DNA from 3 places in the Bacterioplanoides pacificum genome. Region 3 is predicted to be linked to each of the others. Evidence: predicted binding sites of a transcription regulator. Region 3 holds the regulator's gene; each other region holds the start of a gene.

Region 1 (3,280 bases), on a different contig from region 3:
ACCATCAACGGCGTGTCGATTCAGGCTTCGACCTCCCTTGATGATACTGCATCTGACACTACTGCAGGTTCATCTGATGCGGCAGCTTCAGGGATTGCGATTGCAGCAGCGATTAATAAATCAACTGAAGACACTGGTGTTACGGCAGAGGCCAACGCAACGGAAGTTGTAGGTGGCTCTAAGACTGATCTTCTCAACGCTGGTGCTCTGCGTTTTGGGGCTACCGCCGGTGCGGTTACTGCAGGTGAAAGTATCCGTCTGACTATCAATAATGTCGCAGTCGATATCACTGAAACCGGAGATTATGAGAAAAACAAAGCCAATGCGATTGCGGCAATTAACGAAGTCAGCGGTCAGACTGGTGTGGTTGCCAGCGACAATGGCGAGTCCCTTACCTTAACGGCTGCTGATGGTCGTAACATCTCATTGTTTGCGGACTCCGCAACTGCGAGTGAATCTGTTACTGATTTGGGTACCGATATTCGGAACTTTGGCCTGGGCACTGATAGCGTTGGTGTGGATAGTGGTGCGACCACCGTTGATGCATACAGCTACGCTTCTGGTGCAAAGACAACTTACTCAACGGTTACTTTATCGTCAGCCAGTGCTTATGAAGTGGGCATCGGTACTAATGGTACAACGGGTCTGGAAGACTCTGGCTTTAAAGCCGGTGTTTACGGCGGCGGTGAAGACGGCCAGGCACTGACTGATATCGATATCTCTACCTTCGAAGGTGCGCAGGATGCGCTGGTGGCCGTGGACAACGCCATTGCTCAGGTTGCCAGCCAGCGTGCGGATCTGGGTGCGGTGCAGAACCGGATGGAATCCACCGTCAGTAACCTGCAGATCACCTCAGAAAACCTGAACTCAGCGAACTCGCGGATTCAGGATGCCGACTTCGCAGCGGAAACTGCTGAGTTGCAGCGTACTAACGTACTGCAGCAGGCAGGTATCTCGGTACTGGCTCAGGCCAATGCGGCGGGTCAGCAGGTTCTGTCCCTGCTGGGATAAGTTCTCCGGAACTTATTTCTCCGGTTACTGAAAAGTAACCGGAGAGCATAACCCAGACATGCGAGGTGAGTTATGAATGAGATAAAAGCCACAATGACCGACAGAGTGCAGCTGGTTGCTGCCGGCAATAAGCCGTCTGTCCAGGCTGATTCGACTTCATCCGCAGCAGTTCAGGCTTATAAAGCCGGGCAGGTAGATGAGAGCGGCAAAGGTTTGCCAGCCATGAGTGACAAGGTTGCCGAAGTGAGTAAAGAACAGGTGAAAGATGCTGTTTCTAAACTGAATGACTACGTGCAATCCACTGAACGCACTCTCGACTTCCAGCTGGATGAAGACAGCGGTCGTACTGTGATTAAGGTGTTTGATAAGGAGTCGTCCGAGTTGATCCGTCAGATCCCTGATGAGTTAGCCCTGACACTGGCGCAGAAATTGAATGATGAGGAGCCATCGTTATTATTCAGCGCTCAGGTATGACGGAGACCACCTCAGCAACATAAAGAGGTGACTCAACTGACATCTGCACTAATAATAACCCCGGATCGGCCGATAAGGTTGATACCGGGGTTTTGCGTTTCCGGGAGACAGGTAAAGGCGTGTTAAACGGGCGCCGGGAGAGGAGGTATTATGGCTGCTATTGAATCCCTGGGTTTAGGTTCAGGCGTGTTAACCAATGATCTGGTGGACAAAATTATCGGGGCCGAGCGTGAAGCATCGGAACTGCGTCTGGATCGTGAAGAAAAAATCGTCGACGCCAAAATTACCGCCTACGGTGAAATTCAGTCGCTGGCGGATAAACTGAAAGCCGCTGCCGGGGCGCTGGCCTCTCCCAGTGAATCCGGCTCTACCGTCGCAACCTCATCGGATGAAAGTATTTTAACCGCCACCGGTTCAGCGCTGGCTGACACCGGTAGTTATAATATCGAAGTGCTGAATACGGCAAAATCGCATTCGCTGGTCACCGGCGCCTATTCCAGTTACGACGAAATCATCGGCACCGGCGAAATCCGTATCAGCTTTGGTGATATCAGCTACGATGGCAGCGGTAATTTTGTCAGCCAGGATGTTAATCCGGATAAAGGTGGTGACCCGATTGTTATCGATTCATCGAATCAGACCCTCAGTGGCATCCGGGATGCCATTAATAACGCCAATATCGGCGCTAAAGCCAATATTATTAATGATGGCAGTGGTTATCGCCTGGTCATCAGCTCCTCCGATACCGGTGCCAGCAGTGCGATGCGTATCGAAACCTTTGACTCAGACGGCAACCTGGCCACTTCCGGTTTGTCGGCAATTGCCTACAACGAAAATCAGAATGGTGCCGGAGCGCTGGAAGAAACAGCCCGGGGTGAAGATGCTCAGCTGAGAGTGAACGGCCTGACCATTACCCGCGATTCAAACACGGTTGATGAAGTGGTACCCGGGGTATCTCTGAATCTGAAAAGTGCGGACGTTGGCAAGCAGGTGACGGTATCGGTGCAGCCGGATACCGAAGCGATTCAGGAAAATATTCAGGCATTTGTTGATGCTTATAACGAGTTTAAAAAGTTTACCGACGATCTGACCTCTTACGATTCTGAATCCGAACAAGCCGGTCTACTATTAGGTGATGCCACCATCCGGACTATTCAGCAGCAGGTGCGTTCGTTAATCAGCCAACCCATTTCCGGCCTGGTGGGCACTCAGTATCGTTCGCTGACGGAGCTGGGAGTTAACACAGACCGTAATAACGATTTCCTGCTGGATTTTGATACTTCGGTGTTTACCAAGGCACTGAGTGAAGAGCCGGAAACGATTGTCAGTATTCTGGCTAAAAGTGGTTCAACCAGTGACAGTCAGATCACTTATGTCAATGACTCGATCAATACTCAGTCGGGCTCTTATGGTGTGGAAATCACTCAGCTGGCGACCCAGGCGGTTTATCAGGGGGGCAGTGTCAGTGCGCTGGATTTTTCTTCTCCGGTTGTTATTGATGAAAACAATGATGGTTTTACCATTAATGTGGATGGCACCAATGAAGTGATCAGCCTGACCCATGGCAGCTACAGCAGTGGTGATGAGCTGGCGAAACAGATTGCGTTACAGATCAACAGTAACCCAACCTTTAAAAACAGTTTCTCCTCGGTATCGGTCGACTTTGATGCCAGTGCGAAGTCATTTTCTATTACGTCGAATAAATACGGTTCAGACTCACGAATTTCATTTACCAGCGTTGATTCCAACACGGCGAACACGCTGGGCTTTAATATCCTGGGTAAGGGAACCTTTG
Region 2 (3,280 bases), on a different contig from region 3:
TGCCCCAGATAGCGCCGGTCAGCAGCGCAATCAGGCAAAAGCTGGCACCAATCGGCGCGATGGTTTTGGCCACCCAGGCGGCCATTTTCATCCGCCAGATAAGAAATACGGCACCGGCCACCGCCATCATCATAAAGGCGCTCTGAGCCAGAATCGCCGCCGGCACATGAATATAAATAATGCGGAAACTATTGCCCTGCTGGTAATCAGCCGGTGCATAAGCCAGCCCCAGAATCAGCCCGGCTACGCCCCCCACCAGCGACACCAGCGCCAGCCAGGGAATCCACTTTTCTGTAATTTCATAAAACCACTTAGGCGATCCCAAGCGATGATATAAGCGAACCAGCCATTGCCACATAATGTAAATTACCGCGATAAATTAAGTTTCAGCGCTGCTGCCACAGCAAACGGAGTTAAACACATCGCCAGTGCCAGCAAAGCACCGAGAAATCCTAACTGGCCGTTATAGGCCATACCAATACTGGCGTGATACACCGCACTGGCGGCAAAAATCAGTATCGGGATATACAGAGGTAAAATCAGCAGGCTTAACAGCAAACCACCACTGCGAACGCCGGCCGTTAACGCTGCCCCCACTGCTCCTAACAGGCTCAGTACCGGAGTGCCAATCAGCAGACTGGCCAGCAGTGCAGCATACGCATCAGCGGGCAAATTCAGCATCAGTCCCAGTACCGGTGCCATCAACGTCAGCGGCAAGCCGCTGATACACCAGTGCACCAGCGCTTTTCCCAGCGCCATCACATATAACGATTCACCGGATGCCAGCCATTGCTCCAGCGAGCCATCTTCGACATCGGCTTTAAACAACGCGTCCAGTGATAACAGCGTGGCCAGCAAAGCTGCCACCCAGATAACACCGCCAGCAATTTTGCCGAGAAATTTCGGATCCGGGTCGACCGCCAGCGGAAACAGCGCCGCCACCATCAGAAAAAACATCAGCGGATTCAGCCACTCTCCCGGATTACGCGCAGCCAGCAGGAAGTCGCGTTTAACCGTTGCCAGTACCAGGCTCATATCAGCGCCCCCAACTCCAGACGCCGCAACGAAGCAATATTTTCCAGTGCGTGGTGAGACGTGATCACCACCGCTCCCTGGCTTTCAACGTGTTGCTGTAAACGGCCTTCCAGCCAGGCTACACCGGCTTTATCAAGAGCGGTAAAGGGTTCATCAAGGATCCACAGCGGACACGGCCCAACACCACGCTCAGCCAGCGCCAGACGCGCCAGCCCTACCCGGCGCTGCTGACCTGCCGACAGCTGCATACACGGCGTTTCTTCGTAACCGTAAAGCTGCACTTCATCCAGTGCCCGCCACAGGTCATCTTCGCCGACGGCCCAGGCGGCCGTTAACCAACGCAGATTTTCGATCGGGGTAAGGGTTTTTTTAAGCGCTGCCAGATGGCCCATATACAGGCGCTGAGCGGCGTACTCGCTGTAGACCGCGGTTAATGCCCGGCCCTGCCATAACAGCTCGCCCTGGTAATCACGATTAAGGCCTGCCAGCAGTCGTAACAGGGTGGTTTTTCCGGCGCCGTTCGGCCCTGCCAGCTGCAGCAATTCACCGTTTTTAAGCTGCAACCCGAGGTTATCGAACAGCACCCGGTCGTCGCGCTCACAACAGAGCTGACGGGCCTGTAAATCTATCGTATGGCTGCCGGTTGCGGCGGTCATAATGACCCCTATTACTGCTGAAAAAATCCGCCACTCCGCACCGGGAGTCGCACAAAACCGCCGCATTATATACAAATTCCCTCTGTTAGGACGGAGCGGCACAAACTAACATGGGTAAAGATGAGTAAACCTTGGCCGATATCAAATTTATGTCTGAAAGCCTGCCCCTGATCACCGCCAATACCCTGAAAGCAGCACGCCTGAGCAGCAGTGCCAGTGAGCGGGTGCAGGCTCCGTCGCGCACAGAAGAGGTCAGCGCCCGGGTGATCACCAGCCAGACGACAAGTCGCTCCGGCGATCACAGCAAAGGGACGCACTATCAGCTGACCGTTGAGCTGAACGGCCGCCGGCTGACATTGGAAAGTGAGTATCCACTTCCACCTGAAAGCCGTTTAAAACTGGCCATCGACATCAACAACAACCGCACAAGTGGTGAACAGGTCAGTGCTGTCCGGGTACTGGAGATCATTCCACCACCGTCAGACAAAGCGGTAATCAACAGCCAGACAACCAGCACCAGCCACAGCAACACCGCTGGCGACGATACCGCCGTGCTGCTGCAACGTATCGCCAGATTGCTGCACCACACCACCCGGCAAACGACCGACGGCCCTCCAGCAGGGCATCAAACGGCCACAGACCAGCCGACACAGACACAGATAAACCGCTGGCTGGCGCAAAAACTACCATTGCTGCAGCAACGCCCCGGCAAAGCCGCGGCCAACGCCACAGCGCTGTATCAGGCGCCGGCCAGGCAGCACATTAACGCCAATACGAGCAACGCTAATACGACCAACGCTAATACGACCAACGCTAATACGACCAATGTCACCGCGATCAGTACCAGCTACGGCAGCAGCCCGGATACAAGCGCCCAGCCACGGTTATTACCGCTGCTGCAGCAACTGCTGGCCAGCGAACTGCCCGATAAAGTCCGGCAACCGTTACAACAGCTGTTACACAATCCGCCACAGCCGGATACCCCTGGCGGCGCACGCGCCCAAATCAATAACAGTGGCCTGACCTTCGAAAACAAACTGGTCAGCGGCCTGCTGCAGCTGGCCAACAACAACGACAACAACAGCCAGCCGGCACAAGCACAATCCCTGCTTAATCGTTTATGGCAAGCTCCAATCCCCGCCAAAGACTCAGCAACCACGCTGCAGCCCCCGCAAACGGCGGCAGCCAAACCGGCCACTCAGGGGATCAGCGCACTCCTGCTGGCCACCCGGCAACGGCTGGAGCAAAGCCTGAAACAGGCCAGCTCTGATCCGGCTGAAAGCCCGGCAGACACAGAACAGGCGGCACTCACCCGTTTGCCCTCATCAGCCGCGAACACATTGCTGAGCGGGCTGCTGCAACACGATCACAAAGCCGTATTAAGCCGCAGCCTGCAGCTGTGGCTGGCGCAACTGAACCAGACCCAGGTCAAAGCGTCTTCCCAGACAGGCACCTCGTCCACAGGCACGTCGCCGGTCAGCTCCTCTGACCCGGCGGGCCTGCCAAACGGGGTGCGGCTGCTGCAGACGGCGCTGGCGCAAATCGAAGTTGAACAAATCCAGCGGCTGCAACAACCGGAACAGCAATGG
Region 3 (3,280 bases):
GTTGGTCCGACCGGTGCCGGGAAAACCACAACCATTGGTAAGCTGGCGGCGCAGTTTGTGATTCACCACGGGGCTGACTCCGTTGCCCTGATCACGCTCGATAACTACCGCGTTGCTGCTCATGATCAGATTGGCACTTTTTCCCGTTTATTAGGTGTGGAGTTGCATAAGGTCGGTAACGAAAAAGATCTTAAAGCGGCGCTGCTGAAAACCCAGAATAAAAAGCTGGTACTGATTGATAGTGCCGGTTTAGCCAGTCAGGACCCACATTTTCAGACACAATTGTCTATGCTTAAAAGAACGGGTGCTGGCCTGAAAAAATTGCTGGTACTGCCTCTGACCAGTCAGGGGCGTTGCCTGCAGGAAAACTACGAACATTTTAAAGCAGCTGGCCTGGTCGGCTGTGTATTTACCAAACTGGATGAGTGTTTCAGTCTGGGCCCGGCGATGAGTGTGGCAGCGTTAACCAAGCTGCCGGTGACACTGGTTACTGATGGGCCGCATATACCGGATGATGTGCATTATCCGGATGCCGCTAAACTGGTGCAGCTGGCTGAACAAATGGCAAGAATGGCACGTACCCGCTGGCAGGCAGCGGATGCGATGCATCTGGCCACTCAATCCCGTTTCCAACAAGGAGCATAATCGAGAATGTCTAGGCATCCCGTACAAGTAATCGCTGTCACCGGTGGTAAAGGTGGTGTTGGCAAAAGTAATGTATCGGTGAACCTGGCAATTGCACTGGCCGAAATGGGCCGGCGCGTCGTCGTATTGGATGCCGATCTGGGCCTCGCCAATATCGATGTTCTGTTAGGTATCAGCTCCAATAAAACCATCGAAAATGTACTGCAGGGTGAATGTGACCTGCGCGAAGTGATGGTGCGTGGCCCGGGTGGTATTCGTATTGTTCCGGCGTCCTCAGGAACTCAGAAGTTGTCTCAGCTGAACAGTATGGAGCACGCGGGTCTGATTCAGGCATTCAGTGATATTGGCGATGATGTTGACGTGTTGATTGTTGATACGGCCGCCGGTATTTCCGATACCGTCATGAGTTTTGTGCGGGCTGCTCAGGAGGTTCTGATGGTGGTCACTGATGAACCGACATCAATCACCGATGCGTATGCTCAGATTAAATTGCTGAATCGTGATTACGGTGTATTCCGTTTCCGTATTATTGCCAACATGGTGCGCTCTCCACAGGAAGGTAACGCGTTATTTGGTAAGCTGACCAAGGTAACCGACCGTTTTCTCGATGTAGCGATGCAATATGTCGGCGCTATTCCTCAGGATGATGCCGTTAAACGGGCGGTGCAGCGGCAAAAAGCCGTTGTGGATGCGTACCCGCGCTCGAAGGCTGCGACGGCTTTCCGGGCGCTGGCTAAAAAAGTGGATTCCTGGCCGTTGCCATCGACTCCTCGCGGTCATCTGGAGTTTTTTGTTGACCGCCTGGTACAGGAAACCGGGGCTTGATTTGTGGTAGCTGGAAGTTGTCTGGTGTATACCGAAGTTCAGAATAATAACGCGGACGAGCTGGTGCGCCAGCACGCTCCCTTAGTGAAGCGCATCGCTCATCATATGTTGGGGCGTTTGCCTGAGAGTGTGCAGCTGGAAGACCTGGTTCAGGCGGGTATGATTGGCCTGCTGGAAGCATCGCGTAAGTATGATGGGGGCAAAGGTGCCAGTTTTGAGACTTATGCCGGTATTCGTATCCGTGGCTCGATGCTGGACGAAATTCGTCGTGGAGACTGGGCGCCACGTTCTGTGCATCGCAACAGCCGGCGCATCTCCGAAGCGATTAAGCAGGTTGAAAGTATCAAAGGGCGGGATGCTGAAGACGGTGAGGTGGCGGAACATCTGGGCATCTCACAGCAGGAATATCACGCTATTCTGCAGGACAGTGCCGGTTGCCGTTTATTCAGCTATGAAGAAGTGCTGGAAAAAAATGACGCTGGCGCTGATGTGTTTGCCGGAGAAAATCCGAATCCGCTGGAAGGCATCGAGCGAGGGGCTTTCCAGCAACACCTGGCTGAAGCGATTAAGGGCCTGCCTGAGCGAGAGCAGCTGGTGCTGGCGTTATATTATGACGAAGAACTGAACCTGAAAGAGATCGGGGCCGTGCTTGGGGTAAGTGAGAGTCGTGTGAGTCAGTTACACAGCCAGGCTGCTGCCCGTCTGCGTGCCCGGTTATCCGATTGGCTTAACTGATTTTCTACTTTGTTTCACTTCTCTAACTCCCTGATTTTGAAGGAAACCTGAGTAATGTCGGGTTCCTGATAAATTATTTCCCGATATCCGCTATTGCCACAATCTCTTTCTGGATAAAGCGATAACAGGGTCTACACTAATTCTTAGTAACGACTTGGAATATACAAAGTCGACTAGTGGAGGTCGTTTTGGACAAAAATATGAAGATTCTCATCGTTGATGATTTTTCTACGATGAGGCGTATTGTCAAAAATTTACTGCGTGATCTGGGGTTTACCAACACCGCGGAAGCGGATGATGGCACCACGGCGCTCCCGATGTTGCAAAACGGTGACTTTGATTTTCTGGTAACCGACTGGAACATGCCGGGAATGACGGGCCTGGATCTGTTGAAAAAAGTGCGCGCAGATGAGCGCCTTAAAACCCTGCCGGTACTGATGGTAACGGCAGAAGCCAAACGCGACCAAATCGTAGCGGCAGCCCAGGCTGGCGTGAATGGTTATGTTGTGAAGCCTTTTACTGCGGCCGTTCTGAAAGAAAAAATTGATAAAATTTTTGAACGCGTCGAAGGCTGACGGGAAGGCGAACCGATGGCAGACATCAAATCAAATACGGATGACGCTGCAGTAGGCTCGGAAATCAAATCGCTGGCAGAAAATATGCTGCTACAGCTGGAAAGTGGCGATTTGGGGAAAGCCGTTGCGTTAGTAAACGACCTGAATCAACTGCGGGATCAAACGCTTTATAACGAAATTGGCCGACTGACGCGGGCGCTGCATGAATCCATCAAAAATCTGAGAATTGACTCTGTGGGAGCAGGCTCAGAAATTGAACATGCAACCGACAAGCTGGCCTATGTTGTTGAAATGACGGATAAGTCGGCCAATCGCACTATGGATCTGGTCGATGCCAGTCTGCCGTTGGCGTCTGATATCAACAGTCGGGCAGAGGAGTTGTCACACCAGTGGCAGCGTTTTCTCAATAAAGAACTGAAGCCGGATGAATTCCGGGCTTTATCGAAATCCATTAATTCGTTTCTGAAAGACAGCGCATTACAGTCTCATAAACTGCAGGG

The links. Region 3 encodes FliA, which starts transcription of late flagellar genes. Its sites were predicted from a motif close to CTAAAGTTNNNNNNNNNNCNGCCGATA; they were not measured.
Region 1: a site for FliA is predicted at 1,534-1,560, ahead of fliD (flagellar filament capping protein FliD). Genes of this name have one in related genera too.
Region 2: a site for FliA is predicted at 1,806-1,832, ahead of fliK (flagellar hook-length control protein FliK). Genes of this name have one in related genera too.

What each region holds. Positions count from the first base shown of each region.
Region 1 covers NZ_JBHRYB010000001.1:424,968-428,247, forward strand. The annotation lists gene ACFOMG_RS01940 (flagellin N-terminal helical domain-containing protein) at 1-1,011, shown strand, start outside; gene ACFOMG_RS01945 (flagellar protein FlaG) at 1,084-1,485, shown strand; gene fliD (flagellar filament capping protein FliD) at 1,636-3,280, shown strand, end outside.
Region 2 covers NZ_JBHRYB010000013.1:233,364-236,643, forward strand. The annotation lists gene ACFOMG_RS12280 (heme ABC transporter permease) at 1-358, opposite strand, end outside; gene ccmB (heme exporter protein CcmB) at 367-1,035, opposite strand; gene ccmA (cytochrome c biogenesis heme-transporting ATPase CcmA) at 1,032-1,691, opposite strand; gene fliK (flagellar hook-length control protein FliK) at 1,841-3,280, shown strand, end outside.
Region 3 covers NZ_JBHRYB010000015.1:111,931-115,210, forward strand. The annotation lists gene flhF (flagellar biosynthesis protein FlhF) at 1-645, shown strand, start outside; gene ACFOMG_RS15440 (MinD/ParA family protein) at 652-1,470, shown strand; gene ACFOMG_RS15445 (RNA polymerase sigma factor FliA) at 1,474-2,205, shown strand; gene cheY (chemotaxis response regulator CheY) at 2,406-2,780, shown strand; gene ACFOMG_RS15455 (protein phosphatase CheZ) at 2,796-3,280, shown strand, end outside.